2 regions of the Gorillibacterium terrae genome follow, and region 2 is predicted to be linked to the other one. Evidence: a T-box and tRNA genes for the amino acid it is inferred to sense, from the RefSeq annotation. Region 2 holds a T-box; the other holds one or more tRNA genes.
What was found. The T-box of region 2 lies ahead of ACSEXS_RS08595 (arginine--tRNA ligase). A T-box ahead of a tRNA ligase gene usually reads a tRNA of that ligase, here a tRNA-Arg.

Region 1: it has a tRNA-Arg gene. The T-box ahead of ACSEXS_RS08595 (arginine--tRNA ligase) is inferred to sense a tRNA for this amino acid. The anticodon was not compared.

Annotation. Positions count from the first base shown of each region.
Region 1 covers NZ_JBPPGI010000004.1:272,076-287,108, forward strand. The annotation lists gene asnB (asparagine synthase (glutamine-hydrolyzing)) at 1-1,634, opposite strand, end outside; gene ACSEXS_RS16315 (hypothetical protein) at 1,842-2,042, opposite strand; gene ACSEXS_RS16320 (DsbA family protein) at 2,241-2,996, shown strand; gene clpB (ATP-dependent chaperone ClpB) at 3,451-6,087, shown strand; gene ACSEXS_RS16330 (CD3073 family putative ECF transporter S component) at 6,458-7,036, shown strand; gene ACSEXS_RS16335 (CD3072 family TudS-related putative desulfidase) at 7,026-7,574, shown strand; gene ACSEXS_RS16340 (ATP-binding cassette domain-containing protein) at 7,571-8,407, shown strand; gene ACSEXS_RS16345 (energy-coupling factor ABC transporter ATP-binding protein) at 8,392-9,312, shown strand; gene ACSEXS_RS16350 (energy-coupling factor transporter transmembrane component T family protein) at 9,331-10,119, shown strand; tRNA gene ACSEXS_RS16355 (tRNA-Gly) at 10,244-10,317, shown strand; tRNA gene ACSEXS_RS16360 (tRNA-Arg) at 10,377-10,450, shown strand; gene ACSEXS_RS16365 (hypothetical protein) at 10,730-11,623, shown strand; gene tig (trigger factor) at 11,781-13,076, shown strand; gene clpP (ATP-dependent Clp endopeptidase proteolytic subunit ClpP) at 13,313-13,903, shown strand; gene clpX (ATP-dependent protease ATP-binding subunit ClpX) at 13,918-15,033, shown strand, end outside.
Region 2 covers NZ_JBPPGI010000001.1:1,919,816-1,934,848, reverse strand. The annotation lists partial or broken gene ACSEXS_RS08605 (MerR family transcriptional regulator) at 1-543, shown strand, start outside; partial or broken gene tlp (small acid-soluble spore protein Tlp) at 650-859, opposite strand; gene ACSEXS_RS08595 (arginine--tRNA ligase) at 969-2,825, opposite strand; T-box leader at 2,866-3,082, opposite strand; gene ACSEXS_RS08590 (DUF4097 family beta strand repeat-containing protein) at 3,225-4,409, shown strand; gene ACSEXS_RS08585 (methyl-accepting chemotaxis protein) at 4,607-6,331, shown strand; gene ACSEXS_RS08580 (heavy metal translocating P-type ATPase) at 6,475-8,910, shown strand; gene copZ (copper chaperone CopZ) at 9,031-9,240, shown strand; gene ACSEXS_RS08570 (metal-sensitive transcriptional regulator) at 9,321-9,662, shown strand; gene secA2 (accessory Sec system translocase SecA2) at 9,810-12,092, shown strand; gene cls (cardiolipin synthase) at 12,217-13,665, opposite strand; gene ACSEXS_RS08555 (AraC family transcriptional regulator) at 14,067-14,690, shown strand; gene ACSEXS_RS08550 (helix-turn-helix domain-containing protein) at 14,706-15,023, shown strand.

The sequences.
Region 1 (15,033 bases), on a different contig from region 2:
GCAGCGGTATAGGAAGGGTTGTGCGTCTTCGGATACGGGCTCTTCTTGCGGTAGAGGACGTCATCCGGCAGCACGCCGGTGAGCGCCTTGCGAAGAATGCCCTTCTCCCGGTCGCCCGCCGTCTTGATTTCCCAGGGAATATTGAACACGTAATCGACCAGCCGATGGTCGCAGTACGGCACGCGCACCTCCAGGCCCGCCGCCATACTCATCCGGTCCTTGCGGTCGAGCAAAGTCGGCATGAACCGGGTGATGTTGAGGTAGGACATCTCGCGCATCCGGTTCTGCGCCTCGGTCTCTCCGGCCAGTCGGGGCACCTCGGCGATGGCCTGCCGGTAGCGGTCCAGCACATACTCGCGCGGGTTCAGCTGGGCCGCGAGGTCCGGGTTCAGCACCGAGACGCGGGTATCCATCTGCAGCGACCAGGGGAAGGTGCCGGCGTTCAGCGCCTCCTCGCGGTGGAACCACGGGTAGCCGCCGAAGATTTCGTCGGCCGCTTCGCCGGAGACCGCCACGGTCGCATGCTTCTTGATCTCGCGGCAGAACAGCAGGAGCGAGCCGTCCACGTCCGCCATGCCGGGCAGATCGCGGGCGAGCACGGCGTCCTTCAGCGCTTCGACCAGCTCCGGCGTGTCGAACTCGACGTTGCGGTGATCGGTGCCGAGATGGGCGCTGATCCGCTTGATCCAGGGCGCGTCGGGATTCGGCTGGAACGCGCTCGACTGGAAGTGCTTATCGTTGTCGACGTAATCCACCGAGAAGGTCGGCACGATCCCCTGGCCGGTGCTGGCGTAATACGACACGGCCAGCGACGTCAGGGCGCTGGAATCGAGCCCGCCGGACAGCAGGGTGCAGACCGGCACGTCGGAGAGCAGTTGGCGCTCCAGCGTGTCTTTGAGCAGCTCGCCGATTCTGGCGGCGGTGGCGGCGACATCGTCCTCATGCGGACGGCTTTCCAGCTTCCAATACACCGAGCGGGTGATTCCGCTGCGGCTGACGGTCATGCAATGGCCCGGCTTCAATTCGCTCAGGCCCCGGTAGACGCCATGGCCGGGCGTACGGGCCGGGCCGACGGCGAATACCTCGGACAGCCCTTCGGCGTCGACCTCGGCCGCAAAATCCGGGTGGGCGAGAATCGCCTTCGGCTCGGAGCCGAAGAGAAAAAACTCGCCCATGTCGGCATAAAACAGCGGCTTGACGCCGAGCCGGTCGCGGACGAGAAACAGCTCCTCCTCCGCCTCGTCCCAGATGGCGAAGGCGAAGATGCCATTGAACCGGTCCACGCAGGCCTTGCCCCACTCGATATAAGCCTCCAGCAGCACTTCGGTGTCGCAGGTCGTGCGGAAGCGGTGGCCGCGGGCGAGCAGCTCCTGTTTTAACTCGGGGGCGTTGTACAGCTCCCCGTTATACACGACGATGCAATCCTTGTCGCCTTTCGGCCGGATCATCGGCTGAGCGCCGTTTTCCGGGTCCATGACGCTTAAGCGGCGATGCCCGAAGGCGCAGCGGGGGGAGAGCCATTCGCCCGCCGCGTCCGGCCCCCGGGGCGCGAGCGTGTCGGTCATCGCCTCCACCGTTTCGGAGAACCGGGTCAAATCACGCCGCCAGTCCACCCATCCCGTGATTCCGCACATGAGCTTCCATCCTTTCCGCGAAGCGGTTTTATCCATATTTGTCCGTGAAAAAGCCATAGACCTCCGAAAGGAGCTTTCGGCGGTTCTGCTCTCCCAAGGTATGCGGAAAATGGGCGAATGTTGTCTGTCCCAGGCAGGCGGGACAACCGGCGCACAGCAAAAAAGACCGCCAAGGGCGGTCTTCATCTCGCTATAGACGCAGAAGCGTCATAGAATATGAAACTCGCAATCGCTTCGGGAATAATCGACTCCGTTCACGCGAACGCGCTTCGGGTCAAAGCGCTCCAAAATTCCCGGGAAGACGAGCGTGACGTGATTGCGGCGCTGAAGGACCAGGACCTTCCAATCCAACAGGGCGGCGGCAAACAGCTCGGAATCGGTCACGAGCAAGCGGGGAGAGGAATTCATGGCGGACCTCCAATTTAACCTGTCTATTACCCTATTCTACCGAACCCGAACCGGGAATAGAACCTTTTTTCTGAAATGTTCACAAATTGGCGACAAGCAAACGGAATATTTTTCCAGAATCAGATGCGGCAGGTGTAGCCGAACCGGACAAGATCATGGTATGATCGGCATGGAAAAAGAATGGAAGGGGTGTAGGCGGTGGCCCGCAAGCAAACGCGCAATGCCAATGGGAAGTATTTTATACCGGCTTTTCTGGGAGGGTTGATCGTTCTTCTCGGACTTCTGATCTTCCTGAACCGGTACACCGAGGCGAAGGATACCAAGGCGCAGGCCGATCTGCTGAAGGACATGCCCAACTGGACGCAGATTCGCGGCGACATCGACATCTCGAAGGGCATCGAGTACGACAAGCAGCCGTATCTGGGCAGCCCCGACGCCAAGGTCAAGGTGGTGGAAGCCGCCGACTTCAAGTGCCCGGCCTGCGCCAACTGGACGACCGGCGACATGAAGAAGTTTAAGGAAGCCTACATCGATACCGGCAAGGTACAGTTCTTTTTCATGAATTATCCGTTCATCGACCGGGATTCGATTCTGGCTGCGAGCGCAGGCGAGGCGGTGTTCCATCAGAGCAACGAGGCCTTCTGGCAGTTCACGGAGAAGCTGTACGCCCAGCAGGGGGACGAGAAGACCATCTGGGCCACACGCGACTTCCTGACCGACTTCGTCAAGAAGAACGTGACGGGCATCGATTACGCCAAGTTCGAGGAAGACTTGAAGAACGACACGTATATGCTGGATGTGAAAAAGGATTTTAAAACCACCGGAAGCATGGGCGTCAACGGCACCCCGCAGTTCTTCGTCAACGGCGTCCATCAGCCCGCTCCGGCGAGCGGCGAGAAGAAGACGACCTACGAGCGGCTTACGGAAGCGGTGGACGCTGCTCTGGCCAAATAAGAGCGGCGGAAGCGGTCGGCGCGGAGTTTGGCCAAGGGAGAGCGATGGACTCAAGCGAAAGCGAAGGTCGGCTCTTGCGCGGACATCGGCTGGCGAATGGGGTTGGAGCGTAACCGGGTCGGTTGAGCTACTCGAAGTCCGCGGCAGTGCGGCGGGGACGAGCCGGTTGAAATCGCGTCGGAGCAGAGCATCTGCTTCGGCGCTTTTTCCTGTCAAGATGGTCAAAGATGGTCAAATGTGCTGAAAGCATGAAATTGTGCCAACCCGGGAACCGGAAACCGGGGAGAATCAACCGTTTTGCCGGAAGAACGCCGTTGTCCGGAACCGAGCGCGGTCTTATAATGATGCTAAAGGTCAATAAAGGTCAAATCATTGCCGCCCAATGCCGGACTTTGGATTCCGGCAAACGGGTAATGCTAGGCATAGAGATTCGAGCAAGCATGGAGGGATGGATATGGACATCAATCAATACACCCAGAAGCTGCAGGAAGCCGTCGCCTCGGCTCAGACGCTCGCCGCGTCGAACGGCCACGCAGAGATCGACAGCCTGCACTTGCTGAAGGCGCTGCTGGGTCAGACGGACGGCGTGCTTCCCCGGCTGCTGCAAAAGCTGGAGGTGTCGCCCGGCGGACTGGCCCGGCGGACGGAAGAGCGGCTTGCCAAGCGGCCGAAGGTCAGCGGCTCCGGCGGCGACGTCCGCCGCTATGCGTCCGCTTCGCTCGTCCGCGTGCTGGAGCAGGCCGAGGAGGAGGCCCGGCGGATGCAGGACGAGTACGTCGCGGTGGACCACGCCGCGCTCGCTCTGGCGGCGGAGGCGGAAGCGGGCGGCAGCCGCGAGCTGCAGGAGCTGTTCCGCGCCGACGGCCTCACCCGCGACAAGCTGCTGAAGGCGCTTGCGGAGATCCGCGGCAGCCAGCGCGTGACGAGCCGCGATCCGGAGGCGACCTACGAGGCGCTCGCCAAGTACGGGCGCGACCTGGTGGCGGAGGTGCGCGCCGGCAAGCTCGACCCGGTGATCGGCCGCGACGCGGAGATTCGCCGGGTGATCCGCATCCTCTCGCGGAAGACGAAGAACAATCCGGTGCTGATCGGCGAGCCCGGCGTCGGCAAGACCGCGATCGTCGAGGGCCTGGCGCAGCGGATCGTCCGCCGCGACGTGCCGGAGGGCTTGAAGGACAAGACGGTCTTCTCGCTCGACATGTCGTCGCTCGTCGCGGGGGCCAAATTCCGCGGCGAGTTCGAAGAGCGGCTGCAGGCGGTGCTGAAGGAGATCAAGGAGAGCGACGGCCGGATCATCCTGTTCATCGACGAGCTGCATACCATCGTCGGCGCCGGCAAGACCGAAGGCGCGATGGACGCAGGCAACATGCTGAAGCCGATGCTCGCGCGCGGCGAGCTGCACTGCATCGGCGCGACGACGCTGGACGAATACCGGACGTACATCGAGAAGGACCCGGCGCTGGAGCGCCGCTTCCAGCAGGTGCTCGTGGCCGAGCCGGACGTCGAGGATACCATCTCGATCTTGCGCGGACTGAAGGAGCGCTTCGAGGTCCACCACGGCGTGAAAATTCACGACAGCGCGCTGGTGGCGGCAGGGGTGCTGTCCAACCGGTACATCGCCGACCGCTTCCTGCCGGACAAGGCGATCGACCTGGTCGACGAGGCCTGCGCCATGATCCGCACCGAGATCGACTCGATGCCGTCGGAGATGGACGAGGTGACCCGCCGGATCATGCAGATGGAAATCGAAGAGGCGGCGCTCAAGAAGGAGACCGACGAAGCGAGCGGGCGGCGGCTGAACGCCCTCCAGCGGGAGCTTGCCGACCTCCGGGAGAAGCATCTCGCCATGAAGGCCCGGTGGGATAAGGAGAAGGAATCGATTCAAGGCGTCCGGGCCATCAAGCAGAAGCTGGAGCAGGCGAGGAAGGCGCTGGCCGACGCCGAAGACCGCTACGATCTGGAGAAGTCGGCCGAGCTCAGCTACGGCATCATCCCCGGCCTAGAGAAGGAGCTGAGGCTGGCGGAGGAGGCCGCCCAGCAGGAGCAGGATAGCCGGCTTCTGCGGGAAGCGGTCACCGAGGAGGAGATCGCCGACATCGTCTCGCTCTGGACGGGCATCCCGGTAAGCCGCCTCGTCGAAGGCGAACGCGCCAAGCTGCTGCAGCTGGAAGCCCATCTGCATGAGCGCGTCGTCGGCCAGGACGAAGCGGTGGGGCTCGTCGCCGATGCCGTGCTGCGGGCCCGGGCGGGGATCAAGGACCCGCAGCGGCCGATCGGGTCGTTCCTGTTCCTTGGCCCCACGGGAGTCGGCAAGACCGAGCTGGCCAAGGCGCTGGCCGTTGCGTTGTTCGACCGGGAAGAGAACCTGATCCGCATCGACATGTCGGAATACCTGGAGAAATTCAGCGTCTCCCGGCTGATCGGGGCGCCTCCGGGGTATGTCGGGTATGAAGAGGGCGGACAGCTGACCGAAGCGGTCCGCCGCCAGCCGTATTCCGTCATCCTGCTCGACGAAATCGAGAAGGCCCATCCCGACGTCTTCAACCTGCTGCTGCAGGTATTGGACGACGGCCGTCTGACCGACTCGCAGGGCCGGGTCGTCAATTTCAAGAACACGATTCTCATCATGACGTCCAACATCGGCTCGGCCCACCTGGTTCAGGGCACCGACGCAGACGGCCGTCTCTCCGAGGAGGCCCGGAACCGGGCGATGGGCGAGCTGCGCGCGCAGTTCCGGCCGGAATTCCTGAACCGCGTCGACGATATCGTGCTGTTCAAGCCGCTTGCCCTGCCGGAGATCGAGTCGATCGTCGGCAAGCTGACGGCCGAGCTGGAGGCCCGCCTCGCCGAACGGCAGATCCGGCTCGTGCTGGATGCCGATGCCCGCCGGCTGATTGCCCGCCAGGGCTTCGATCCGGTCTACGGCGCCCGGCCGCTCAAGCGGTTCATCCAGCGTCACTTGGAGACCCGCATCGCCCGGGCGCTCATCGCGGGGGATGCCGCGGACGGCTCGACGCTGACGGTGCGCGCCGAGGGCGGCGAGCTTGCCATCGCGATCACCCGCCCCGATCCGGAATCGGCTTCCTCCTGACAGCGTGCAACCGATCGGGTCTCTCTTGCCGGATGCCGGTTTATTTCCTTCCCAACGCCTTGTCTCCAACTTTTTTGGAGACAAGGCGTTCTTTTTTTGCATTCGAAGCGGATATCCCTAATATCTTCCATTGACATCGTCCCAAAAGCGGCTACAATAATTTTAATTAATCCAATAAGGTTAATCGGATTAACGCTTTGTTCCGATGGTCATTCGTCTGAAGTGTCGGCCTGGTCCGGATTCATCTGCCCGGATAAGGCGGCGCTCGTTAGGTACAAAGGGGGAGTCGGGTTCAGCAAGCAATGGAAGATGGAAGGTTGCCGCCTGTTCATACGTTTCACCCTTACTAGAATCCATGGAGGTGCGAGACATGAATCGCAGAACACTCATCATCACCCTGGGCGCGCTCGCCGTCGCGATCAACGTGATCGCCGGCACGGTCGTCAGCAGCCTGAAAATCCCCTTCTTGTTCCTCGATACGGTCGGCACAATCTTCGCCGCTGCGGTCTTCGGTCCGTTCTGGGGAGCGCTCGTCGGGTTGATTACCAACCTGGTGTTGGGCGTTACCTCCGGCTATACGGCGATCCCGTTCGCGCTGGTCAACATCATCGTCGGTCTGGTGGTCGGCCTCTTGGCCCGCCGGGGCGGCTACCGCTTCGGCCCCGCCCTCGTCTCCGGCCTCCTGCTCGGCGTTCTCTGCCCGGTCGTCGGAACCGCCATCGCCATCGGCCTGTTCGGCGGGCTCACGGGCGGAGCCCAGGACGTCTTCGTGCTCTGGTTGAAGCAGGCGGGGTCCAGCGTCTTCGCCTCCGCGTTCCTGCCCCGCCTCGCGGACAATCTGATCGACAAGGTCTTATCGGCGCTGCTTGTGTACTACGTTGTGAAAAACCTGCCGCAAACCCTATTGAAGCCGCAGACGGCGAGAAAGCGGGTCGGCCGTGCAGCGTAGCCGGCGGATTCTGGTCGCTTCGCACTGCGTCATCAACCAAAACGCGGTGGTCGGCGGAGAAGCCCGCAGCCCCGGCATCATGAAAGCGGCAGTCGATTGGGCCGACGAACAGGGCTTCGGAATCTTTCAGTTGCCATGTCCGGAATTTACCTTCCTCGGACCGGAACGGCCGCCGATGACCGTCGAGGAATACGACACGCCGGAATTCCACGCCCATAACCGCCACATTCTCCTCCCGGCGGTGGAGCAATTGAAGACTTACCAGGATTACGGCTATACGATCGTAGGCGGACTCGGCATCGCGGGCAGCCCGTCCTGCGATCCGGGCAAGGGCGTGTTTATGAACGATTTTCTGGCGCTGGCCGACGAGCATGGCGTCCGGATCGACTTCTTCTGGCAGATTCCGAATACCGCCGAAGGGCGTTTCGATCCTTCAGACGAGGAGAGCGTGTTCGGACCGGTTTCGGCGGGAGGGCGTCTTGACGGCGTCCCGCCGTCCGGGAAGAGCGGGACCGGCGAAGGAGGGGAACGCGAATGATCGATGTGCGGGAGGTGACCTTCTCCTATAGGGAACCGGTGGACGAGGAAAAGCCGGAGCGGCCGGCTCTGTCCGGGGTATCGCTCGAGGTGCGGCCGGGCGAATTCGTGGCGCTGCTCGGGAGGAACGGCTCCGGCAAGTCGTCGCTGACGCGGCTTCTCAACGCTTTGCAGCAGCCCGCCGAGGGCACGGTGCTCGTGGAGGGGCGGCCGACCTCCGACCCGAAGCTGACCCAGGCGATTCGCCGCACAGTGCAGATCGTGTTTCAGAACCCGGAGAATCAGCAGGTCGGGCTGACGGTGGGGGAGGACATCGCCTTTGGCCTCTCCAACATCGGGTGGCCCCAAGCCGAAATGGCCGAGCGGATCGCCTGGGCGACCCGGCTGGTCGGCCTCGCCGCCGGGGAGGACCGGCCGGTGAGCGGACTGTCCGGCGGCGAGAAGCAGAAGCTGGCGCTCGCCTCGGTGCTCGCCCTTGCCCCGCGCTGCCTCATCCTCGACGAAGCCACCTCGATGCTTGACCCGGTAGCCCGCCGCCAGTTCGTCGAGACGCTGCATCGGGTGCGGGAGGAACAGCCCTTTACCTTGATTTACATCACCCATCATCTGGAGGAAGTGATGGCGGCGGACCGCTGGTACCTGTTCCGCTCCGGCGAGATCGAAGCCTCGGGCACACCCGCCGAGCTGGCGGACCAACCGGCGTTGCTCGCGGCCTGCGGGCTGGAGCTGCCGTATGCCCGCCGTCTCTCCTTCCTGCTCCGCAGCCGCGGCATTCCGGTGTCCGCCAATCCCGATGCGGAGGAACTGCGGAGGCTGCTATGGAAATCGCGCTGAACGAAGTCAGCTTCAGCTATGCGGCGGCCAAAAAGCGCGCCAAAGCCGGCGTCGAGCTTCCCTGGGTTCTGAGAGACCTGAGCGTCGAGGTGCGCTCGGGGGAGATGCTGGCGATTGCCGGCCGCTCGGGCTCAGGCAAGTCGACGTTCCTGCAGCTGCTCAAGGGCTTTCACGTCCCGACGCGCGGGCAGGTGCTGTTGGGCGGTACCGATCCCCATCAAGCCCGACAGCCCGAGCGGTTCGACCGGATCGGGTTCATTTTCCAGTATCCGGAGCACCAGCTCTTCGCGAACACGGTGTTCGACGACATTGCCTTCGGCCTGCGCAGCCGGAAGCTACCGGCCGCCGAGGTGGAGCAGCGGGTGAGGCGGGCCATGGAAGCCGTAGAGCTGGATTATGAGACCTTCCGCAGCCGCAGCCCCTTCGAGCTGAGCGGCGGGGAAAAGCGGCGGGCCGCCATCGCCGGGGTCGTGGTGCTGGAACCGGAGGTGCTCATTCTCGACGAGCCGACCGCCGGTCTGGATCTGCAAGCCCGTCGGGCTCTGTTCCGGCTGCTTGGCTCGCTCCGGGAGAACCGGGGGACAACGGTCATCTGGGTGAGCCATCAACTGGAGGAGATCCTGGAATACGCGCCGCGTCTCGTGGCGCTCGCGGACGGCCGGTTTTTGGCCGACGGCGAGCCCCGTCGGCTGCTGACCGACCCCGGCCTGCTGGCCGCTTTCGGCTGGGAGGAGCCGCTCGCTTTGGCGCTTTCCCGGCTGCTCCGGGAGTTCGGCGACGAAGCCGAATCGGCCCTCCGCGAAAGGGCGGACGCCGGAGGGGCGGGCTGGACGCCGACCCCGGAAGAAGCGGCGGACGCGATCGCGGCGCTGCTTTCGCCGGCCAAGCGGCCGGCGGTGCGATAGACGAGGAGGGGATGAAGTTTGGCTGCTGCTTTTTTGTTGTACCAGAAACGGGGATCGGCGGTCGAGGGCTGGGACCCGCGCGTAAAAATCACCGCCTCGCTGCTGCTCGGAGCCGCCCTGTTGATCACGAAAGAGCCGGCTGTCAAGACCGGCCTGCTGGCGGTGCTCGTGCTGCTCTGGGGCCTGGCGAGGCTGCCTTGGAAGACGCTCGGCTACACCCTGCTGACGTTGACGCTCTTTTTCGCTTCGACGCTGATCTTCCAAGCCGTTCTGTCCGTCCGGCCGGATGAGACGCTGATCCGCTGGGGCGCAATCCGGTTTTCCGCCGAAGGGGCGCTTCGCGGCGTGCTGCTGTGCGAGCAGATTGCCGGGATCGTGCTGCTGCTGTCGCTGCTCGTGCGCACCACCTCGCCGATCCATCTGGCGGAGGGGCTGGAGCTGCTGCTGAAGCCGCTCGCCCGCCGGCGCCTGCCGGTTCATGAGGCGGTGATGATGTTCCAGATCGCGCTGCGGTTTCTGCCGATTCTGGCGGACGAATTCGACAAGATCAGGAAATCGCAGCTCGCCCGCGGCGGAGGCTTTCACCGAGGCGGTGTGCGCGCCCGTTTCGGCGGGGTGTTTCCGATGCTGATGCCGCTGTTCGTGACGTCCATCATGCGGGCCCAGGACCTTGCCGTGGCGATGGAATCGCGCTGTTACCAGGGCGGCGACGGTCGAACGCCGATCCGTGCCTATCGGTTCGCCGACGCCGATTACGCGGTGCTGGCGGCTGCCTTTGTTGGACTTGCCGCTGCGGTTGTTTGGTAACGGGAAAGCCCGCTCTCTTCCTTTTTGGGTGGGGGCGGGCTTAGACCGGTCGATTCGGCTCAAAAAAAGGTTGCTTCCTCTGTCGGCAATGTGCTATTATAATCCTGTTTCGCTTAAGGTGCATGCGGGTGTAGTTCAATGGTAGAACGCCAGCTTCCCAAGCTTGAGGCGAGGGTTCGATTCCCTTCACCCGCTCCATAATGAATGATTCGGTTGTGGTTTGCTCTCGTCCGGTACCCCTTAAGCGTCTATCCGATGTCCCAGTAGCTCAGTTGGATAGAGCACACGCCTTCTAAGCGTGTTGTCGGGGGTTCGAATCCCTCCTGGGACGCTCTATGCACAACCGCAAATTCGATATAAAACCAAGCAAATGGAAGACTCCACTCCGCGCTATCGGCGGATTCGGAGTCTTCTTCAGTTAGGAGGGCCGCCGGCGATTTTTTTTCGGTCCCCATGCTTTGGCCGGCACGAGGCTTTGCTTTTTTGCCCGCAAACGGCTACGATCTTGTCTAGGACAGACCTGCGTAAGAGAGCATCGGCAAGAAACGGGGTGAGTTCCATCACAGACAGAGGAAAGGAAGACCGGGGACTGTCCGCGGAGCGGGACCGGATGGACAATGTGGTTCTGTTTCCGCCCACGGTCGATTACTACCAAATCGAGCTGACCAAAATGCTGGAGACGGAGCGCTATCAGGAGGCGTCGGAGCTGCTGCGGTTTCTGCTGCGGGTGGAGAGCGGCGACCCCCGCAACCGCGAGGAGTGGGAGACGCTCCTCGAGTGGATCACCACCCTCATGGCCGAGGCGGACGAGGCCGGAAGAAGCGTGGAGGCGAACGCCGAGGCCGAGTCGGAGGAAGAGCAGATGCGCCGGGAGACCGAGCGGCGAAGGACGGCGGACGAAGGCTATGTCGGCCGGCTGCTGGAAACGCTGAGAACCGCGGGCTCCCTGGACCAGATTCTGCTGGCCCTGGGGCAGCTCGTCTACGTCCAGCATCCCGATATCAATCCCGCCCTTGTGCAGTGGCTGGAGACCGCGCGGCTGCATCCGTACATTCACTTTCGGGCGCTGCAGACCTTGAAGCGGCGGGGAGCGACGGGGCCGGTGCGGATTCAAACCCAAGGGGAAACCCGAGAGCTCGCGATCGAAGACACGCCGCTCGGCGTCTGGGAATTTCCCGAAGCCATCACTGCGGTGCTGAAGCGGGTGCAGGAGCACAGCGAGATCGGCGAGCCGGCGCTCGGCTTCTTCGCCGAGGAGACCTGGGCGGAGTTTCTGGCCTTCGTGTTCGCCTCGCCGCTATACGGCCGTCTGACCGAGCTCGACGAAGACAGCCGGGAGGCTTGGGCGGCGGCGCTTCATGAGTCCCTGCGCCGGGCGATGGACGGCGGGCCCGGCGAGGGAGAGGCACTGAAGCAGTACCGGGTGACCGAAGCGCGGACGATGGAATACAAGCAGGCCGAGCAGGCACTGGGCGCCTTCATGCGGCTGCAGAGCCGCCCCTGAGTCGCGCTTCGGAAAGAAGGCTTCGGGATATTTTATCCGAAATGGCGCACGGCCGCAGAACTTGTCTTGAAATGGCAAGGGCTTATGTTTATAATGGAATGGTTAAAGACCGAACGAAAAACGACGCAGGTACATTTTTTGGAGGGGAAAGCATAAAATGAAAGCAAGCTGGGAAAAAATAGAGAAGAATCAGGGCATCCTGACCGTTGAAGTCGAGGCGGAGCGGGTTGCCGTTGCGTTAGACAAGGCTTTTAAAAAGGTTTCCGGCAAGGTTTCCATTCCCGGATTCCGCAAGGGCAAAGTGCCCCGTTCGCTGTTTGAAGCCCGTTACGGCGTGGAGAGCCTGTACCAGGACGCCCTGGACATCCTGCTGCCCGACGTCTACGTGGAAGCGATTGAAGAGACGAAGATCGAGCCGGTCGACCGTCCGGAGATCGACGTACAGGAAATGGCCAAGGGCCAAGCCCTGAAGTTCACCGCCAAGGTAACCGTCAAGCCGGAAGTCGAGCTGGGCGAGTACAAGGGCATCGAAGTTGAAGAGAAGACCTCCGACGTTACGGCGGAAGAAGTCGAAGCCGAGCTGAAGCGGATGCAGGAGCGCCACGCCGAGCTGGTTGTGGCCGAAGAAGGCGAAGAAGCGAAGAACGGCGACATCGCCATCATCGACTTCGAAGGCTTCGTCGACGGCGTCGCGTTCGAAGGCGGCAAGGCCGAGAAGCACTCCCTGGAGCTGGGCTCGAACAGCTTCATTCCGGGCTTTGAAGAGCAGGTCGTCGGAATGAAGAAGAACGAAGAGAAGGACATCAACGTCACCTTCCCGGAAGAGTATCACTCCGAAGACCTGAAGGGCAAAGCCGCCGTCTTCAAAGTGCTGCTCCATGACATCAAGCGCAAGAACCTGCCGGAGCTGGACGACGAGTTCGCCAAGGACGTCAGCGAGTTCGATACGCTGGACGAATACAAGGCCGACATCGAGAAGAACCTCAAGCAGCAGAAGGAAGAAGCCAACAAGCGCGACCGGGAAAACGCCATCGTGGCCAAGGTAGCCGAGAACGCAACCGTGGACATTCCGGAGATCATGGTCGACAACGAAGTGGACAACATGTTCAAGGATTTTGCCAACCGCCTGCAGCAGCAGGGCATGAACATGGAGCTGTACACCCAGTTCACCGGCCAGACGGAAGACGTGCTGAAGGGCCAGATGCGGACGGACGCGGAACGCCGCGTACGCAGCAACCTGGTGCTGGAAGCCGTTGCCAAGGCTGAAGGCATCGAAGCCGGCGAAGAGGACCTCGAAGGCGAGCTGTCCCGCATGGCGGAAATGTACCAGCGCAGCGTGGAAGAAATTCGCTCGATCTTTACGGCGAACGGCATGATCGACAGCATCAAGACCGATCTCGCCATCCGCAAGACGATCGATTTCCTGGTGGAAAACAGCAAGACCGCCGCATAAGGAGCCTTCCCGTCTAACAGGTGTCCCGAAGAACTGAATGCTTATGCCGGCCCCAAGCGGGCGCGGTTCATCCGGAAAGGCGTCGCGGGGCGGCGCTTTTCTTGCAGAATCGGGGAGCTAGCAAGCTCCGAGACGTTTATTCCGGGCGACTTCGGGTAAGAATGACAGAGGCATCCAAACATGATAAGATGAACATGTAAATCTGGCTGATTTCAAGCGAAGGGGTTGCTGTCGATATGAGTCTGATTCCTATGGTTGTGGAACAAGAGGCCCGCGGCGAGCGGTCCTACGACATCTATTCACGTTTGTTGAAAGACCGGATTATCTTTATCGGAGACGCCATTGACGACAACGTCGCCAACCTGGTCATCGCGCAGCTCTTGTTCCTGCAAGCGGCCGATCCCGAGAAGGATATCAGCCTGTACATCAACTCCCCCGGCGGCTCGGTTACGGCCGGAATGGGGATTTACGACACCATGCAGTTCATCAAGCCCGACGTATCCACCATCTGCGTGGGGATGGCGGCCAGTATGGCGTCCCTCCTGCTTACCGCCGGCGCCAAGGGCAAGCGGTTCGCTCTTCCGAACAGCGAAGTGATGATTCACCAGCCGCTCGGAGGCGTGCGCGGACAGGCGACCGACATCAAGATTCACGCCGATTGGATCATCAAGACGAAGCAGAAGCTCAATCAAATTTATGTCACGCATACGGGTCAGCCCTACGAGAAGATCGATCGGGATACCGATCGCGACAACTTCATGTCTGCTGAGGATGCCAAGGCTTACGGGTTGATCGATGAGGTCATCACCCGAAAAGATATTGTTTAACAAGGGGTGATCCAATGTTTAAATTCAACGAAGAGAAAGGCCAGCTGAAGTGCTCGTTCTGCGGGAAATCCCAGGATCAAGTGCGCAAGCTGGTAGCGGGTCCGGGTGTCTACATCTGCGACGAGTGCATCGAACTCTGCACGGAGATCGTGGAGGAAGAGCTCGGCCACGACGAAGAGCTCGACCTGAAGGACGTGCCGAAGCCCAAGGATATCCGCAACATCCTGGATCAATATGTGATCGGACAGGATACCGCCAAGAAGTCCTTGTCCGTTGCCGTATATAATCACTACAAGCGCATCAATACCCAGGGCAACAAGGATGAAGTGGAGCTCGCCAAGAGCAATATTCTCCTCCTCGGACCGACGGGCAGCGGCAAGACGCTGCTGGCGCAAACCCTGGCCAAGATTCTCAATGTACCGTTCGCCATCGCCGACGCCACGTCGCTGACGGAAGCCGGATACGTCGGGGAGGATGTCGAGAACATCCTGCTCAAGCTGATCCAGGCGGCCGACTATGATGTGGAGAAGGCGGAGCGCGGCATCATCTACATCGACGAAATCGACAAGGTGGCCCGCAAGTCGGAGAATCCCTCCATTACCCGCGACGTCTCCGGCGAGGGCGTGCAGCAGGCCCTGCTGAAGATCCTCGAGGGCACGGTCGCTTCCGTTCCCCCGCAGGGCGGACGCAAGCACCCGCATCAGGAGTTCATCCAGATCGACACGACGAACATCCTCTTCATCGTGGGCGGCGCCTTCGACGGGCTGGAATCGATCATCAAGCGCCGCATCGGCAAGAAGGTGATCGGCTTCGGCACCGACGGACACAAGACCGATCTGAAGCCGGGCGAGTACCTCTCGCTGGTGCTGCCGGAGGACCTGCTCAAATTCGGGCTCATCCCCGAATTTGTCGGCCGGATTCCGGTCATCTCCACGCTGGAGCCGCTCGATGAGGCTGCGCTGGTGCGCATCCTGACCGAGCCGAAGAATGCGCTCGTCAAGCAGTACCAGAAGATGCTGGAAATGGATAATGTGAGCCTCGAGTTCACGCCGGAGGCCCTGGACGCCATCGCGAAGGAAGCGATCAAGCGCAGTACCGGCGCGCGCGGACTCCGCGCCATTATCGAAAGC
Region 2 (15,033 bases):
ACCGAGCCGGTGAAGTGGAACGCCGAGGATGGCGGTGACGAGGATTGGATATGGGCGGGTCCCAAGCAGCGGGCTATCTGCCTCGAGGAGGTTTACCGCAAATCGATCGAAGCCATCCCGGAGCTGCTGACTATGCCGGAGGTGAACCGCTGCACCTTCGGGCCGCAAGCCTTCCGCGACTGGGCGGCGGATATCGAGCGAGGCCGGTATGACGGATTGACATCCGAGGAATTCAACGCTTGGCGGGACTATACGATCTACGTCTGCAACCTTGCCACCAACAGCGGGGGCTGCCAAGGCTTTTTGGAAAAAGCCCAGACATTACTCCCAGATCTGACCTTTCTATCGGGGGTTCGAGATTGCTATAGCCGGACAGGAGAGCTGTGGAACGAGTTGGAGACCCTCGGCGGCGGCTTCAATATTGTGCTGGAGGTCCTTCAGGACCCCGTCCGGCGGAAGAAGATCGCGGAGAAGCTCAGGGAGTTCGCCGTCTGCATGGAGGACGTTCTGAAACGATTCGGCCGTGAGGTTCCATCGGCGTAAAAAAGCTCCCCTTATCGCAGCAGGGTTTGTTTCTTTCGCCTGGCTGCTTTAAAGGGAGCCTCTTTTCTTTGGTCGGTTGTTGGTTGCGTTCGGGGAGAGGGCAGGGTTAAAGCTCGTCCTGAATTTCTTCGCGGAAGCCTTCGACGCTCTTTTCCCGGCGTTCGTTCTTCTTCTCGATCTACCTGCGTTCTTCTTCGCTGATCTCGGAGGAGAACTCGTTCAGATAATCCTTCGCCTCATGCAGGTTTTCGAGCGTATTCTGAATGTTGTCCTGAAGATGCTCGACGTTGTCGGCCCGATTGTCCGGTTTGGCCATTCGCTTGTCGCCTCCTGGGGAGTGATGCGCTTCATTGCGCTATCCCGTAGCTTGATCGGCATCGGCGGGTTTTATGCAGAGGGTGTTCCCGATCCCCCTAAGATTTTGATTACATCCGCTGAGGGGCGGGAATGCCCAAAACCGATAAAGCGTCCGCCATGGTTGCTTGAAAACGCACCGTCAGCCAAAGGCGGAAGCTTTGAACGCTGTCCGGCGCTTTCAGAATTGGGCAAGTAGAGTAAAAGGCGTTGAAGCAAACGGCAAGTTGATGGGCATAGGTGCAGATAGAACTGGGTGCCAACTCGGCGATTGCCAGTTGAAGCGTATCTTCCCATAATGACAACTGTCTTAGCAGGGCTAATTCGGTTTTATCGAGCGGGAAAGATATGCTTTGGGTAAAACAAGGGTTTGCCGCCTTGCTCAGAAGGCTGGCTGCCCTGGCGTGGGAATACATAAGGTAAACACCCGAGTTTCCCGTTGTCGTTGTTGCTTGCCCGATATCGAAAACGACCTCGGTCGGTAGAGTAAATCGGAGCAGATAATAACGGATTGCAGCTGCTGCGATCGTACGACTTGTCAAACCACTCTTATCGGAACGTTTCTTCTCGATAACGGCTTCCATTCGGTCAAGCAAATCGGAAACTTTAATCCCGATACCTTGCCTGCCGGACATCGCGTAGGAGGATTTACCTGACGATATATCAATACCTAATTCCTTTGCTGCAGTGGGGCTTAGCGAAACAACTCCGTATCCGACATGTTTCAACTTTTCAGCTTGAGACGAGAATCCGAGCCGTTCAAATGCCTGTTTAACCATGGCTTGGGGATACTGCTGACGAGAGTCTATGACATTGACCACCAGAGTCGCATTACCGTAACTCGCCTTACTTCCGGACCGATACGTCGAATGGATGCCGTCCTCGAAACTCCGATACCGAAAATCTTGTTCGAGCAAGCCGAACTTCCAAAGGTGATAGGCGATGTCTTTTGCGGTATACGTGAGGACCCCATTGGAACGAATCAATACTTTGTCTGCAATATGCTCAGATTCAGATAATTCTACATCTGACTGGCCCTGTCTCAGTATCCAGCAGCCCATTAGAGGACCATGCGTTTCCTGGAAAAAGCTTCCGGTTTTCATCAACAAACGAAAAGTCTCCTCCCAAAATCCCACATGGACAATATCGCTTTCCCAAATCAACAAATCGTAATCAATATCAAACGATTTCATTTCTTGGAGATGCTCTCGAACCATTCGCTCTGCCGCAATCCGACCGATCCAGGCGATGTTACCGGTTCCCTTTTCCAACGAATGCAGCACGGTGTCTCTCTCGCTCATCCATTCGGGAGATTCTTCAAATTGCCGATTCAATCGGGCATACAACTCCCAGCAATAGTCTCCAAAGCGTTCCGTTTCAAGCTCGAGGGGAAGATGAAGCAAGCCGACTACCGTGTCAGCAAGTTGATTCCCCAGATCATCGATATAATTGTGAACCTCCACAAGATAACCGGCTCTTCTAAAAAGGCGAGCCAACGTGTCTCCAATGCAAGCGTTTCTCAAATGGCCGATATGTGCAGATTTGTTCGGGTTGATTGAAGTGTGTTCCAAGATGACTTTCTCCCCTGAGTTTTGCGGCAACTCGAATGTCTGTTGGGCCCACTGATCCCAGTTAACAAAAAAGTTGATAAAGCCGGGCGAGACGATCTCAATTCTTGAAAGAAGGCCTTTTGCACTTCCTTGTAACTCTATCCCGATTTGAAGACGTTCCGCGATATTCAGAGGAGACCTGCATAAGCGTTTAGAGAGTTGCAAAGGAATACCGGACGCATAGTCCCCATGCTCATGAAGAGCGGGCTGCTCGATCCGAATGTCAAGACCATCCGGATAGTCTTTACCATCCTCTTCGAAAACCTTCCGTACCGCTTCTCTCAATTCTTTGGCTAGAATCTGACTTAAGGTTGACATTCATTGACCACCTCCTGGGATAGAAAAAGCCTCCGTCTCAAAAAGAGACGAAAGCTTTTGCATTCGCGGTACCACTCTTGTTGTTATACAAACGTATAACCACTCTTAAAGGATAACGGTTTACACCGCGGCTTCTTACTAGACGTTCAGAAGCCGTTCTCTCGGGTGCGCTTCGCTGGGAATTCCGTACCGGCTCTCACTCTCCCGGCTCGCTGGGCTTTCTATCCCACAGCTACTCTCCCTGTCATGGAATGTTAAATATTTCTTTTTTTTCAGTATATCTATTTCTTATAATATTTCAAGGTCTTCTTTTCAGCGATTTCTAATCCGCTTGTAATGAACTTCTCATGGCGGAAAGGTAAGATGGGAGCAAGAACAAGGACGGGAGAGGATGGAGCTGTGAAAAACACGGGATTTGCTCTGCTGCTATGCATGGTGCTCATGAGTTCCGGCTGTACGACAAGCCGAGAAGGAGGAGAGCGCGATCCGTTATCTGCAAACTCGCCGGCAGCGGCGTCGCGGGCAACGGCGTCACCGACAGCGACGCCTCCGGACGAATCGGCTGAAGCTGCGATCGATCAGACGGTCGATTCGCTGGCGGAAGCCGCCAAGGAAGCGGCGGGCGGGGCGCTTGCCGCCGTCTCTTCTGCTAGGGATGGAGCGCAGACAGCCTTGGATTCCCTGAGCGATCTACCCGTAGCGATAAACGGAGGACATGCGGAGTACACTTCTTGGTCGTTCGATCATGGGAAGAAGAAAATTCCGCTGGCCCACACGACGGAGAAGATCCGATTCTCCAACCGGAACGGCGGGATCACGTTCAAGCAAGGAGACGTCTCTGAGGTTGAAGTTAACGTCACCGTCGTGGTGGATCACAAGAGCCGGGAGGAAGCGAAGACCCTCGCCGATCGGACGGGACTTCGGGTAACTTCGGGCAGCGTGCTGGAAATAGCCACTTTCAGCGACGGAGAGGGAACCGCCTCGCTTCATCCCCCCCGGTTCCTGCTTACCGTTACGCTTCCCAGGCAAATGACGGCTCTTCTGCAGGCGGAGCAGGTGAACGGCGACCTTAGCGTCGACGGCTATACCGGCGGTCGGGTCGACTTGTCGACCGAGAACGGCCGCATTCAAGCGAAGCATCTGGAAGGAGAAGCGGTGCTCCGCCTCGTAAACGGAAAAATTGAGATCAGCGATGCCAAACAAGGAGTTCAGGCCACCGCGGTCAACGGGGAGATCGTCGCGAAGCGGATCAACGGGCCTTTGAACGTGGAGCTGACGACCGGCCGTCTGTCCGCTTCAGAGGTATTCTCGTTCGTCAAAGCCTTGGTCACGACGGGCACCGTCCGCGTGGAAAGCTCGAAGGTGCACGGCGATTGGGATGTGGAATCGTCGGCCGGCAGCGTGACCCTCGCCTGGCCCGAAGGGCAGGATGTCACGGTGGAGGGCGAGACGGGACTCGGCAAGGCGAGAACCGACTGGCCGCTATCCGCCAAGCGGCAGCAAGTGACGGGCACCCTGGGCAAAGGCACCTATCGCGTCCGCGCTTCGGCGCTCGCCGGGTTGTCTCTGCTTAAACAGGATTAGGTCCGTTCGGAACAACCAAGCCTCGTCTGACGAAGCATTCCTTTCGCTTCCGTTTCCCTTCCAACATCTGGATCCTTCCTTATTCCTTGACATCCGGTGAAATTCATGTCGATTCTGAACGGATTCTGCTTTATAATGAGGGCACCCACGGATGACACCACAACTGGGGAAACGTTGATTAAGAGGACGGGGAACGTATGGGGAAAAAGAAGACGGGTTGGAGAAGCTTCGGGATTGGCAGGCAGGTATTCTTGTTATCATTGGGACTTGTTCTCTTAACGGTCTTAACGATGGGCGCCTTCGTGATTCAGGGTCAGAAGGACCAAGTCAAGGCCGACGCGATCCGATCCATGGGGGAAATGCTCAATCTGGAAAGCGCCATGTTCGACTCGAAGTACCCGGGAGACTGGGAGGTTAAAGACGGCAAGCTGTTCAAGGGCGGCACGCTGATGAACGATAACAACGAAGTGATGGACACGGTTGCCGCAACGAGCGGCCACCTCGCCACCCTCTTCTTCAACGATACGCGCATTGCGACGTCGGTGAAGGATGCATCGGGCAAACGCCTCACCGGCACGAAGGCCTCTTCGCAAATCGTCGATGAAGTGCTGGTCAAGGGGAACAACCATTACGGCGATGCCAAAGTGGCCGATTTGACGATCTTTTCCGCCTACAAGCCGATTAAGGCGAAGGATGGATCGACCATCGGCATGCTCTTCCTGGGAGACCCCAAGCTGAAGAACGTGGTCGACAACTCCTGGAAGGATTCCCTGCATGAGATACTGCTCATCGAGCTGGTCGTTGTCGTTCTCGCCGGCCTGTTCTCGTATTTGTACACCCGACGGATCACCCGCCGCCTCAGCCGGATAGAAGATAAGCTGGAGCATGTTACCGAAGGGGACTTGACCACGGCCTCGCTCCCGGCAGGCCGACGGGACGAGGTAGACCGACTGACGCACAGCGTCAATCAGATGAACGAGGATCTGCACCAAATCGTCAGCAGCATCAGCGACGTCTCGCACCAGGTTGCCGCCTCCTCCGAGGAGCTGTCCGCGATCGCCCAAGAGACGAGCGCTTCCACCGAGCATGTCGGCTCGCTGACGGAAAACCTGGCCGACGGCTCAGAAAAACAGACGGCGCTCGTGCGCCGCACCTCCGATACGCTTGCGACGATGGCGGACGAAATCGTCCAGATGTCCAAGCTGTCGGCGGATGCCGTCGAGAGCATGCAGCTCGCCGCCCAAGAAGCGAACCGGAGCTATGAAGCGGGCAGCGAGGTCCTGCGGCAGATGCAGGAGGTCATGAAGTCGACCGATCAGACGTTCCGGTCGATCGGTCAGCTCGCGGAGCGCTCCGGGGAGATTGGCGGAATCGCCCAGATTATGAGCAACCTGTCCAAGCAGACCAATCTGCTTGCGCTGAATGCCGCCATTGAGGCGTCCCGCGCCGGCGAGAGCGGCCGCGGCTTCGCGGTGGTCGCGACGGAGATCCGCAAGCTGGCGGAGCAATCCGCCTCGTCCGCCCAGCAGGTGGCGGAGATTGTCAAAGTCATCCAGGACGATACCCGCGAAGCCAAGGAATGGATCACCCATGACCGGGAAGCGGTCATTGCCGGTACCGAGATGACCGAACGGATCATCGCCGCGCTCGGCTTGATCCAGACCAAAGTCACCGAAGTCTCCCGCAAGCTGAATGAAGCCCGCGCTTCGGTGCTGACCGTAGACGGCGGAAGCCGGGAGCTCTCCGGCATGATGGCGGAGGTCAAGAGCGCCGCCGACCAGGCAGCCGAAGCGACGCATCAAGTATCCGCCACCTGCGAGGAACAGCTTGCCGCGATGGAAGAGATCGCGAGCTCGGCCATGGCGCTCGCCTCGCTTGCCGAACAATTGCAGACGACGCTCGGTAAATTCAGAATCGCTTAATGGAATAGCCTTATTGGTGGAAAACTCTCTGTCGACGCGAACATGCGGCCGGGCGTTTTCCTTTTTTTGTGTTTTGGGCTTGAAATCGATTCTCATTGGTGCTACCATAAGGGTATCAAATATAGGGTAGGGGGGTATCGTAAATGCAAAATCAAGCCAAGGACAGCACCCCAGCCGGGCAGCAGTTGACCTTCGGCGTCTCCGGCATGACCTGCGCCGCCTGCGCCACCCGCATCGAGAAGGGACTCAGCAGGCTTCCCGGCGTGAGCCAAGCGAACGTGAACCTTGCGACGGAGAAGGCGTCGGTGGTCTATGATTCCACGGCGGTCACCCAGGAAGCGATCGAGCATAAGGTGGCCGATCTCGGCTACAGCGTCCGCCGCGAGAAAGCGGAGCTGGACATCTCGGGCATGACCTGCGCGGCCTGCGCGACGCGGATCGAGAAGGTGTTGAACAAGCAGCCGGGCGTGGAGGCCACCGTCAATCTGGCGTTGGAGCGCGCCACCGTCCATTATAACGCAAGCCAGATTACAGTGCCGGAGCTGATCGGCCGGATCGAGACGATCGGCTACAAGGCCAAGCCGCACACCACCCAGGAAGGCCAGAAGCGGGAACAAGACAAGCACCTGCGGATGCTGAAGCTCCGCTTCGCCGTCTCCGCCGTGCTCTCGATTCCGCTTCTTTGGGCGATGTTCGCCCACTTCGGCCTGAGCCTGTACGTGCCGGAGCTGTTCACCAACGTCTGGTTTCAATTTGCCATCGCCACTCCGGTTCAGTTCGTGATCGGCTGGCCGTTCTACCGCAGCGCCTACAAGGCCTTGAAGAACGGCAGCGCGAATATGGATGTGCTCGTGTCGCTCGGCACCTCGGCCGCTTACGTCTACAGCGTCATCGAGACGTTCCGCTTCGCCGGAGCCGCGGCGCATCACAACGAGATGCCGGAGGTGTACTTTGAAGTCAGCGTCATCCTCGTCACCCTGATCCTGCTCGGCAAGTGGTTCGAGGCGCTCGCCAAGGGCCGCACCTCCGAGGCGATCAAGAAGCTGATGGGCCTCGCCCCGAAGAATGCCACCGTCATCCGCGACGGCGCGGATGTGGTCATTCCGGTAGAGGAAGTGAAGGTCGGCGATCAGATCCGCGTCCGGCCCGGCGAGAAGATTCCCGTCGACGGCACCGTGCTGTCGGGAACGACCGCCGTGGATGAATCGATGCTGACCGGCGAGAGCCTGCCGGTCGACAAGAAGCCCGGCGATCCGCTGATCGGAGCGACGATCAACAAGAACGGGGCGCTCGTCATGGAAGCGGCCAAGATCGGCAAGGACACGGCGCTCGCGCAAATCATCCGGATCGTCGAGGAGGCGCAGGGCTCCAAGGCGCCGATTCAGCGGCTCGCCGATAAGATCTCCGGCGTCTTCGTGCCGGTCGTGGTCGGCCTGGCCGCGCTGGTCTTCCTGCTGTGGTTCTTCGTCATCGACCCGGGCCATTTCACCCGCGCCTTCGAGAACGGCATCGCCGTGCTGGTGATCGCTTGCCCCTGCGCCTTGGGGCTTGCGACGCCGACCTCGATCATGGTCGGCACCGGCAAGGGAGCCGAGCACGGCATCTTAATCAAGGGCGGCGAGCACCTGGAGACGGCGCACCGGCTGACGGCCGTCATCCTGGATAAGACCGGCACGCTCACCAAGGGCAAGCCGGAGCTGACGGACGTTCTCTCCCTCGAAGGCTGGAACGGCGACGAGCTGCTTGCCCTTGCCGCGAGCGCGGAACGGGCCTCGGAGCATCCGCTCGCCGAGGCGATCGTGAAGGGAGCCGAGGACAAGGGGCTGGAGGTCACGCCCTCCGACCGGTTCGAAGCGATTCCCGGCTTCGGCCTGAAGGCGGAGGTGAGCGGCCGGACGCTTCACATCGGCACCCGCAAGCTGTTCGAGCGGGAGGGCATGGATGCGAAGCTGCTCGAACCGGCGATGGAGCGGTGGGAGGCCGAAGGCAAGACCGCCATGCTGATCGGCGTGGACGGCCGACCGGCCGGGGCCGTCGCCGTCGCGGATACCGTCAAGGAATCGTCGCTCGATGCGGTCCGCCGCCTGCAGGGGCTCGGCCTGAAGGTCGTCATGATCACCGGCGACAACCGGCGCACCGCCGAGGCTATCGCCCGCCAGGTCGGCATCCGGGACGTGCTGGCCGAAGTTCTGCCGGAAGACAAGGCCGGCGAAGTGCAGAAGCTGAAGGACCGCGGCGAGCGGGTGGCCATGGTCGGCGACGGCATCAACGATGCGCCGGCGCTGGCGCTGGCCGACATCGGCATGGCGGTCGGCACCGGAACCGATGTCGCCATCGAGGCGGCGGACATCACGCTCATGCGCGGCGATCTCGGCAGCATTGCCGACGCCATTGAGCTGAGCCGCAAGACCATGCGCAACATCCGGCAGAACCTGTTCTGGGCGTTCTTTTACAACTCCATCGGCATTCCGGTTGCAGCGGCGGGGCTGCTCGCTCCGTGGGTAGCGGGAGCCGCGATGGCGTTCAGCTCGGTCTCGGTGGTCCTGAATGCCCTGCGGCTGAAGCGCATCAAGCTTTAACCCGGATGAATCCCGATGAATCCCGATGAATCCGGAGATCTGCGCAACAACCCGGCATCCTTCCTCGACAGAGGGTTTGCATAGATGACACTCACTAAATGAAATGGGAGATGACGAATCATGGCACAAGCGGTATTGAAGGTAGAAGGCATGTCGTGCAACCATTGCGTACAAACGGTGGAGAAGGCGCTGGGTAAGCTGTCCGGCGTGGAAAAGGTGAAGGTCGAGCTGGCCGACAAGAAGGTATCCGTCGATTATGCGGAAGGCCAGGTTACCGTGGATGCCTTGAAATCGGCCATTGAAGAGCAAGGCTATGATGTGGTAGGGTAAAAGGAAGGAATCGGCCGAATGGGAGCCGGGGCAGGGCGCCCTGGCTTTCCCCGTTCCCCGCCGGATAAGGAGGAACCTCCATGGAACAGATCGAAGTGGAAGCGACGGATAGCGAAGCCTGCTCCCATGCGGATGAGTCGGGGGTTCGCAAGAGCCATCACAACGATAAATTGAAGAGCAACCTGATGTCGCGGCTGAACCGCATCGAAGGCCAAGTGCGCGGCGTCAAGGGCATGATCGAGAAGGACACCTACTGCGACGATGTGCTGAATCAGATCAGCGCGATCCAGGCGGCCCTGTCCGGCGTCGGCAAGCTGCTCCTGGAAGGCCACATGAAGAGCTGTGTGACCGAACGGCTGCAGGAAGGCGACCAAGAAGTAATCGACGAGCTGCTCGTCACCATCCACAAGCTGATGAAATAACCGATCGTTGCGGGAAGACGGCAAGCAGTCCGAGAAGGGCTGCTTTTTCTCTTGAAATAAGCAAAACTTGCAACGAAGCCGCAGCTTTCGCGTACTAGAGTAGAATCGATTTCCATTTCGCACGGAGAAAGGAGCCTTGCTATGCCCTTGTTCGGTAAACTTGGCGAGCGCATCGATCAGACCCTCCGCCAGCATCGCTTGAAGGCGTATACCCGTTTGGTTAGCGAGGTGCGCGGTCTGGACTATTCCGGCAAGACCGACGCCGAGCTGCGCGGCATGTCCGAGGAGCTGAAGCGGCGCTCCCGGTCGGGAGAAGAGCCCGACGCGCTGCTGGTGCCGGCCTTCGCCCTGGTGGCCGAAGCCGCTGCGCGCAAGCTAGGCATCAAGCCGTACGACAGCCAGATTCTGGGCGGCTCGGCGCTTGCGGCTGGCAAGCTGGTCGAGATGCAGACGGGCGAAGGCAAGACGCTTGCCGCCGTGTTCGCCGTCTACCTGCGCGCCCTAAGCGGACAGGGTGTGCATGTGCTGACCTTCAACGACTACCTGGCCGAGCGGGACGCCCGCTGGATGGGGCCGGTCTACGAGCTGCTCGGAATGACCGTCCGCTCGATCCAGGCGCATACCGCACCGGAGGAGCGCCGCGCCGCCTATGCGGCGGATGTTACCTATGTCACGGCGAAAGAAGCCGGGTTCGATTACCTGCGGGACGGCCTTGCCCGCAAGCCCGAAGAGCTGCTGCATCGCCCGCTCCATTATGTGCTGGTCGACGAGGCCGATTCGATCCTCATCGACGAAGCCCGCATCCCGCTCGTCATCGCCGGAGCGAAACCGGCGGAGGGAGGGGCTTCCGCCCGAATGGCGGAGATCGCGGAGGCGCTGGAGCCGGGCGTCGATTACGATACCGATGAGTTCAAGCGCAACGTGTTCTTAACCGACGAAGGCTCGCTCAAGGCGGAGCAGCTGCTCGGCATCGGCAGCCTGTACGCCTCCGAGCACTTGGCGGAGCTGACCGGGCTAAACTGCGCGCTGCACGCCAAGGTGCTGCTTGTGCGGGATGTCGACTACATCGTCCAAGACGGCGCAGCCCGCCAGGTCGATGCGGCCACTGGACGCTTGGCCGAGAACAGGCGCTGGCCGGATGGGCTGCAAGCCGCCGTCGAAGCCAAGGAAGGCCTCGCCCCGCAGAGCCGCGGGCAGATGCTCGGCACCATCCCGCTGCAGCATTACCTCAGCTTGTATCCGTCCATGGCGGGAATGACCGGCACCGCGCTCACCTCCGCCGACGAGTTTAAGGAGACGTACTCCTTGGAGGTCGTCGTCATCCCGCCTAACCGGATGAATATCCGCGAAGACCTGCCGCCGCTGATCTTCACGCATGCGGAGGCGCAGCGGCAGGCCATCGTCCAAGAGGTGGTTCGCATTCACGCAACGGGCCGTCCAGTCCTGCTTGGGACGGCCAGCGTCGAGGAATCGGAGCAGCTCAGCGCCCTGCTGCAGGCGGCCGGCATCGTCTGCCGGGTGCTGAATGCCCGGAACGACCGCGAAGAAGCCGGCATCATCGCCCAGGCGGGCGAGCTTGCAGCGGTGACCGTCTCCACCAACATGGCCGGCCGCGGCGTCGATATCGTGCTCGGCGCAGGCAAGAACGGCGAGATGGAGCGGGTTCGGCAGCTCGGCGGCCTGTACGTCATCGGTACGCATCTGCACGAGAGCCTGCGCATCGACAACCAGCTCCGGGGCCGCGCCGGACGGCAGGGCGACCCGGGCACCACCCGCTTTCTCGTCAGCCTGGAGGACGAGGTGCTGGTCCGCTACCGCCTGGCGGACGAGCTGCCGAAGGAGTGGGCCGGACGCCGCCGGGACGAGCCGGTGAACACCCCGGCGTTGGAGCGCAAGCTGGAGCATATCCAGCGGGTGGCGAACGGCCAGCAGTTCGAGGCCCGCAAGAACCTCAATTCGTATTCCGACCTGCTCGAAGAGCAGCGGCGCATTTTCCGCGGCGAGCGGGAGGACGTGCTGATGGACCGGGTCGTGTCCTCGCCGCTGTCCGTCTACGAACCGTCCGACTATGAGCGGCTGCGGGGAACCCTCGGCGAATCGAAGCTCGCGGTTCTCGAGAAGCTAGCCGCTCTGCATTACATGGACAAGTGCTGGGCGGACCATCTGGACTACGTTAACTATCTGAAGGAAAGCGTCCATCTGAGCAGCCTGAGCAACCGCAACCCGCTGGACGAGTTCAACGTCAACCTGATCCAAGCCTTCACCGGGCTGCCCGGCAAGATCGAAGAGGAAACCGTCCGCTATCTGAAGAACCTGCGGCCATCTGCAGATTTCGATCCCGAGCGAAACGGTCCCCAGAAGCCGGATTCCACCTGGACCTATGTCGTCAACGACCTGTTCCTGCTGACCCGGCGTTCCATCTTCGACTGAGCCGATTCGACTAAGCCGAAACTCGTTAAACCCGGACAGCGAGCTACAAGCACAAAGCCGCCGACCCGCGCTCCTTGCTTACACAAGAAGGGCGGGTCGGCGGCTTTTTGACGAAGGTTTGTCGCTAAAGAATGGGCGAGAGGAGGCGGCTGAAGGATTCCTTGATCCTCATCAGGTAAGGGCGGCGCCGGTATTGGTCCAGCGTGAGCAGCCGGGAATCCTCGATATCCGCCTGAAAGCAGCGCAGGAGCTTTGCGGCCAACACCTCGTCATAGACAAAGGCGTTAACCTCAAAATTCAACCGGAAGCTCCGGACATCGATGTTGGCCGTTCCCACCGAGGACACTTCCTCGTCGACCACCAGCGTTTTGGCGTGGATGAACCCATTCTCGTACAAGTAGACCCGGGCTCCAGCCTTCAACAGCTCGCCGATGTAGGAGAGGGTGGCCCAATGGACGAACGGGTGGTCGGGCTTATCCGGGATCATCAGCGTCACATCCAGGCCGGAGAGGGCGGCGATTCGCAACGCATCCATCATACTGGCATCGGGAATGAAATACGGAGTCTGGATGTAGATCGACCGCTTGGCGGACGAGATCATCTTGATATAGCCGTCCTTGATGACCTCCCACACGGAGTCCGGACCGCTCGTCACGATCTGCACCCCGGCGCTTCCTTCCGCCAGTTGGGCGGGCAGCAGCTCCGGGAAGAAATGAAACGGCTTATCGGGTGCGGCCTGGTTCCAATCGAGCATGAAGCGGCAGTGCATGAAGAACACCGAGGGTCCTTGAATGCGGAGATGCGTATCGCGCCAATACCCGAATTTGGGGTCCAGGCCCAGGTACTCCTCGCCGACATTAAAGCCTCCGACATAGCCGATCCGGCCGTCTACGATGACCAGCTTGCGGTGGTTGCGATAGTTGAGCCGCATGTTGATCAGCCGAAGCCGCGACGGGAAGAAGGCTTGGGCTTGACCGCCCGCTTCGCGAAAAGCCTGAAAGAACTTATTGTTCAGGCGCCGCGAGCCAAGCTCGTCATAGAGAACGCGAACCCGGACGCCCTGGCGGGCTTTTTCCGTTAGGAGGTCGATGAACCTCTGGCCCAGCCAGTCCTTCTGGAAAATGTAATACTGCACGTGAACGTACTCGCGCGCATCCTGGATATCCTTGAAGAGCTGATCGAACTTCTCGTGGCCGTCGACTAACAGATCGACCCGGTTGGTCTCGGACAGGACGGCGTGATTGTTGTTCAGCAGCATGTAGATCAGATCGCGGTTGTGGAAGGAGGACGGGTTCTGGAATTTGTAATCGCCGGTCCGGATTTCCTCCAATTGAGCGACCACGGCTTCCTCGAGCCGGAGCTTCTCGCGGCTGTCCCAATGAAAGAGAGGGGTCCGACGGAAATTCTGGGCGAAGAGAAGGTAGAGCACGAACCCGGCAATCGGGATAAAATACAGCACGAGCAGCCAAGCCCAGGTTGACCCGGCATCCTTGCGCTCCTGGAACACGACAATAATAGCAAAGATCAGGTTAAGCAGGAGGATCAAGCCGAGAAACAGGGTGGTCCAGTTCATGGGAAACGGTACGACTCCTTTGGGGGTATAATCGATATGCTGCCGAATTGTCTTATTATACCTCCGAATCGACAAGAAACGGAAGTCATTGGTTCTAGGGACACACGAAGAAACCGTCCCGATGGGTAGGGAGTTTGAATTCACAAGGCGAATCGCAGCAAGGGTCGGACCCTCAGCAGAAAGAGTGAAGCGATTGCCGGGAATAGTGCTCGGACTTTATAAATGATCCCTGTTTTTTGATTTATCATGGCAGACCAGTCAAACCACTGTATGCAGGGATACGAAACGATCGGCACAATCTGGAATGGGAACCGAAACTATGTGTTATTTTAATAATATAAATCACCTTGAGTAAACCTTTCAGCCTGCCAAAAGGTCTGAGTTAACAGGAGTTGGTTGATATGAAGATACCAAAATGCGCGGTTTCTAATGTATCAGGTGACACCCAAGGAGTCCATGAGGCGGAAATGGCCCGGATCGCGCGATTGATCTATACGTACGCTCCAACTGACGGTCTTTTTGACGGGCGTATCCCCGGATTATATATCGGCCGCACTTCTCGAATCTATGCAGAGGGTCAATATACCATCTACACCCCCTCCATAGGCTTCGCCGTACAAGGCACAAAAAAAATTACCGTGGGACCGGATGTATACACGTACACGAAGTCCAGTATTTTCGTTGCTCCCTTAGCTTTTCCAGCCCGTATACAAATCACTCAAGCCAGCCCTTCCGAGCCGTTCTTAGGCCTTAGATTGGATTTGGACCCACAAAGAATCGCCGAATTAGTCCTAAAAGTATATTCCCAAGGCATGCCTTCCGTCCGCCGTAGAAGCGCAGGTTATGTCATCAACGCTGATTTGAGCATGATTAACGCAGTGACGAGGCTGATCGAATGTCAGTCGGACTCCATGGCCGCCGACTTCGTTGCTCCGCTTGTGATGGATGAGATTTTGATTAGGCTTCTGTGCAGTCCGGTCGGTGTTCACGTTGCTGAATTAGGAGTAGCGGATTCGAGTCTGTAGCGGGTTGCCAAAGCTATTGCCTGGCTTCGTGACAACTTCTCGCAACAAATCAAGATTGCAGACTTGGCCGATTTGGTCCATATGAGCGTGTCCTCTTTCCATGAACATTTTAAATCGGCCACTTCCATGAGCCCGCTGCAATACCAAAAAGCGCTGCGTCTCCACGAAGCAAGGCGTCTGCTAGCAGCGGGCGAATTGGACACGGTTACCGTCTATCGGTTGGTTGGATATGTAAGCCACTCCCAATTTAGCCGCGATTACAGCCGTTTTTTCGGAAACCCGCCAAGCCGGGATATCGCCAGACTTCGCAAGCCTACCTATAGACTCGATTGAAATTCCGAAT